One region of the Pantoea sp. Lij88 genome, then DNA from elsewhere that is predicted to be linked to it. Evidence: predicted binding sites of a transcription regulator. Region 1 holds the regulator's gene; the other holds the start of a gene.

What was found. Region 1 encodes PhoB, which activates phosphate uptake and scavenging genes when phosphate is short. Its sites were predicted from a motif close to CTGTCATAAAACTGNCNNAT; they were not measured.
Region 2: the regulator PhoB is predicted to act here: its motif matches at 1,087-1,106, upstream of ugpB (sn-glycerol-3-phosphate ABC transporter substrate-binding protein UgpB).

What each region holds. Positions count from the first base shown of each region.
Region 1 is NZ_CP118269.1:3,079,459-3,081,919, forward strand. It holds gene phoR (phosphate regulon sensor histidine kinase PhoR) at 1-802, opposite strand, end outside; gene phoB (phosphate response regulator transcription factor PhoB) at 817-1,506, opposite strand; gene sbcD (exonuclease subunit SbcD) at 1,704-2,461, shown strand, end outside.
Region 2 is NZ_CP118269.1:334,263-336,723, reverse strand. It holds gene ugpB (sn-glycerol-3-phosphate ABC transporter substrate-binding protein UgpB) at 1-1,015, opposite strand, end outside; gene livF (high-affinity branched-chain amino acid ABC transporter ATP-binding protein LivF) at 1,454-2,167, opposite strand; gene livG (high-affinity branched-chain amino acid ABC transporter ATP-binding protein LivG) at 2,169-2,461, opposite strand, start outside.

The DNA of each region.
Region 1 (2,461 bases):
CTTCGATGCGCGACAGCGTCAGCAGCTGTTTCACCAGGCTGTCCATGCGGCGGGTCTGCTCCGACATCGTGTGCAGCGCTTTGCTGCGCGAAGGCTCGCTCATCACCGAGTCGTTCATCATCTCCAGATAGCCCTGCAGCACCGTGAGCGGTGTGCGTAACTCATGGCTGACGTTGGCAAAGAAGTTGCGGCGTGCCCCTTCCAGCTGATGCATCTGCGTTACGTCACGCGCCACCAGCAGCCACTGCCCCTCGCTGTAGGGCATGACGCGAAATTCCATATGAAGTTTGTTATTCAGCACCAGCGTCAGCGGCTTGTCGAAATCGCGCTGGCGCAGATAGCGGGAGAACTCCGGATACCGCAGCAAATTGAGGATGTTCTGGCCATTATCTTCCGGCCAGCGCAGACCCAGGTGCTGCTGCGCCAGGCCGTTACACCAGAAAATGGTGCCCTCTTCCGTGGTCAGGATCACCGCATCCGGCAGCGACTCGGCACCGCTGCGGAAACGCTTAATCAGATTACCGAGTTCACGCCGCCGACGCCGGTTGCGCAGCTGCATCTGGTAAAGACCATAAAACAGCGGCTCCCAGCTGGCACGCCCGGTCGGTGGCGTCATGGTGCGGTCGAGCCACAGCCAGTGCGACAGCCGCATCAGATTGTGGAAATGCCATAACAGCACGATGACCACGCTCAGCAGCAGCCACCAGGGCAAGCCGCCAAACAGCAGGCCCAGCAGCGCCGCAGGCAGACAGGCCAGCAGCAGTTCTGTCAGTAATCTCTTCCAGGAGAGGCGTTCCAGCACGGTAAAGGCTCCGTTTAGTAGCGGGCAGAGAAACGATACCCTGTTCCACGGACGGTTTGTACCATGCGATCGTGGCCGGAGACTTCCAGCGCTTTACGTAAACGGCGAATGTGAACATCGACAGTGCGATCTTCCACATATACATTGGTGCCCCAGACGTGGTTCAGCAGCTGTTCGCGGCTGTAAACGCGTTCCGGGTGAGTCATAAAGAAGTGCAGCAGCTTATATTCGGTAGGGCCCATCTCCAGCGGCGTGGTTTCGGACATCACGCGATGTGAGGAGGGATCCAGACTCAGTCCCTGCATCTCAATCACCTCTTCCACTGCCATCGGCGAAATACGGCGCATCACCGCTTTAATCCGCGCCATCAGCTCTTTGGGTGAGAACGGCTTGGTAATGTAATCGTCGGCGCCCACTTCCAGGCCGCGCACCCGATCTTCCTCTTCACCGCGCGCAGTAAGCATCATCACCGGAATATCGCGGGTCATCGCCTCGCGTTTCAGATGTTTGATAAACTGAATGCCGCTGCCACCGGGTAACATCCAGTCCAGTAAAATCAGATCGGGCCAGGGTTCAATCAGCTTGCCAACGGCGCTGTCATAATCTTCCGCCTCGATTGGCTGATAGTCGTTCTGCTCCAGAACAAAACACAACATTTCACGGATGGGGGCTTCATCCTCCACAACCAAAATGCGCTTAGCCATTATTACTCCTGCTGATTATGACGGCTGTCACTGAGATTCGCGGCGCCATTATGCGTCAGATTTGTGACACTTTTATGAAAAACATAACCTGCCTGTAACGCCGTTGGTAATCATTTATGACAGCGCAGCGACAATTTTTTGCTTTGGCGGCAGAGCCAGTATAATCGCCGGGCGAATCACAACGGCAGGGACTCATCATGCGCATCATTCATACTGCGGACTGGCATCTGGGGCAGTTCTTTTACAACAAAAGTCGGGCAGCCGAACATCAGGCGTTTCTCGACTGGCTGTTGATCCAGATTGAACAGCATCAGGTGGATGCGTTGATTATTGCAGGCGATCTGTTTGATACCGGCACGCCGCCCAGCTACGCCCGCGAGATGTTTAACCGCTTTGTGGTGGCGCTGCAGCCCACCGGCTGTCAGCTGATTGTGCTGGCGGGAAACCACGATTCCGTGGCGACGCTGAATGAGTCGCGCGAGCTGCTCGCCTGTCTCAACACCCGGGTGATCGCCACCCCGCAGGAGCAGGAAGATGTGCTGCTGCTCAGCACCCGTCAGGGTGAACCGGGCGCGCTGCTGTGCGCCATTCCCTATCTGCGGCCGCGCGACATCCTGCGCAGCCGGGCAGGTCAGTCGGGACGCGACAAACAGACTTCGCTGCTGGAGGCCATTGCCCATCACTATCAGCAGCGTTTCGCCGCCGCCCAGGCGCTGGACTATGCGCTGCCGATTATCGCCACCGGTCATCTCACCACCGTCGGCGTCAGCCAGAGCGATTCGGTGCGCGACATCTATATCGGCACGCTGGATGCCTTTCCGGCCAGCGCCTTTCCGGCGGCGGATTATATTGCGCTGGGCCATATTCACCGCGCCCAGCGCGTCGCGGGCAGCGAGCATATCCGCTACAGCGGCTCGCCGATTCCACTGAGCTTTGATGAGCTGGGCACCGAAAA
Region 2 (2,461 bases), 1.2 Mb from region 1:
CAGCGATTTCCGGTTTAGCCAGGAACTGCATGAACTCGGCTACACCTTTGTAGGTTGCCGCATCTTTGCCTTTCATCACCCACAGGCTGGCACCGCCGATCAGGGCGTTCTGCGGCGCATTCGGCACGGTGTCGTCATACGGCATCATGCCGACGCCGAAGTTGAATTTAGCGTAATGACGGATATCGGCCAGCGAACCCGATGAGGCGGTGGTGATGCCGCAGTCGCCGTTGTAGAACTTGGCGGTGGACTCATCTTTGCGGCCAAAGTAGGTGAAGTCCCCTTTCTTGTTCATCGCTTCCAGCAGTTCGATATGACGAACCAGTACCGGCTTGTTGAACTCCAGCACGGCATCAGGTCCGTCAAAGCCGTTGTTTTTAGTTGCCACCGGCAATGCATGCCAGGCGCTGAAGTTTTCAATCTGGATCCAGCCCTGCCAGCCGCTGGCGTAGCCACAGCTCATGCCCGATTTGCGCAGTGCGGCGGCATCCGTCGCCAGCTCCTGCCAGGTTTTCGGCGGCTGGTCCGGGTTCAGACCGGCTTTTTTAAAGGCGTCTTTGTTGTAGTAGAGCACCGGCGTCGAGCTGTTGAACGGCTGAGAGATCAGCTGACCTTTGCTGTCGCTGTAGTAGCCCGCCACCGTTGGCACAAACTGTTTTTCATCGAAGGGGATGCCGGCGTCTTTAAAGACCTGATACACCGGCACAATCGCATGCGACGCCATCATGGTCGCCGTACCGACTTCATAGACCTGCAGCACCGCAGGCGCTTTACCGCTGCGCACCGCCGCGATGCCTGCCGCCAGGCTCTGTTCGTAGTTACCTTTGTAGGTCGGAACAATTTTGTAATCGGGATGCGTCTGGTTAAAACGCTGTGCCAGCGAATCCACTTCTTTGCCTAGCTCGCCTTCCATAGAGTGCCAGAAAGGGATCTCAGTGGCGGCCATGGCATGGGTGCTGAGCGTCAGACCGAGCAGCGCGCTCATCAGGCTACGACGAAAGGTAACGACGGACATAGAATTTTCCTGTGCAGGTAAATACGCGTGAAATCACGGATTTCTGTTTCGCGAAGTAACATGACACGGGGAAATGACGGATTAATAACAGGCAGATGACAGGCGGGTGACAGGCTTTATGGAGGAAAAGAGGACGCTGGCAGCGCGGCGGAAAAACGTCCCCGCTGCCAGTTTTTAGTTACATAAATTGCAGAGCGACTGGAAGCTGAAAATGCCTGACTGAGGTTTTAAACCACGCACATCAGGCCATTCTCAGAACCACCCACACCGACACTCAAGGCCGACGGCGTCACATTCCGCATCACACTTTCAAAGGCCGTCGGCGGCGCAGGCAGGTTGCGGGCGGACAGCGCGCAGCCACCGGAACGTACACGTAGTACGTGAGGATGGCGAGCACTGCCCAACCGGAACCTGGCAAGTAAGCCAGGCCGTGCCCCATCAGGCACCTAAGTAAGCGCTGCGGACGGCTTCGTTGGATAGGAGCGCTGCACCGGTATCTTCGAGCACCACATGCCCGTTCTCCAGCACATATCCCCGATCCGCCAGCTTCAGCGCCTGATTCGCATTCTGCTCCACCAGGAAAATTGTCATCCCCTCGCTGCGCAGCTGCTCAATGGTGTCGAAAATCTGCTGAATAATGATCGGTGCCAGTCCCAGCGACGGCTCATCCAGCAGCAGCAGGCGCGGCTGGCTCATCAGCGCACGGCCAATCGCCAGCATCTGCTGTTCACCGCCTGACATCGTCCCGGCGCGCTGGATTTTACGCTCTTCCAGACGCGGGAAGAGTTCATACACACGCTTAATCCGCGTCAGATAGTCCGGACGACTGGCAAAAAATCCGCCCATTGCCAGGTTCTCTTCCACCGTCATGCGCGAAAACACCCGCCGCCCCTCTGGCACGATGGCAATCGCTTCACGCATGATGCGCGCCGTTTGCCAGTCGGTAATCGCTTTGCCATCAAAGGTAATGGTGCCCTGGGTCGCGCGCGGCTCGCCGCAGAGCGTACCCAGCAGCGTGGTTTTTCCGGCGCCGTTAGCACCAATCAGGGTGACGATTTCGCCCTGATTGATATAGAGACTGACGTTGTGCAGCGCCTGAATTTTGCCGTAATGGGCGCTGACGTTCTCAATGGTTAACATCGCATTTGCCATCTCAGGCCTCTCCTAAATAGGCACGAATGACATCCGGATTATTGCGAATCTCCTCCGGCGTTCCGTTAGCCAGCGGCGTTCCCTGATTAACCACGTAAATACGGTCAGAAATACCCATCACCAGCTTCATATCATGTTCAATCAGCAGCACCGACACCTTATGTTCGCCACGCAGCTCCGCGATCAGCGCGTCCAGCTCGTGGGTCTCTTTAGGGTTAAGGCCCGCCGCCGGTTCATCCAGCATCAGGATCTCCGGGCGCGTCACCATGCAGCGCGCAATCTCCAGCCGACGCT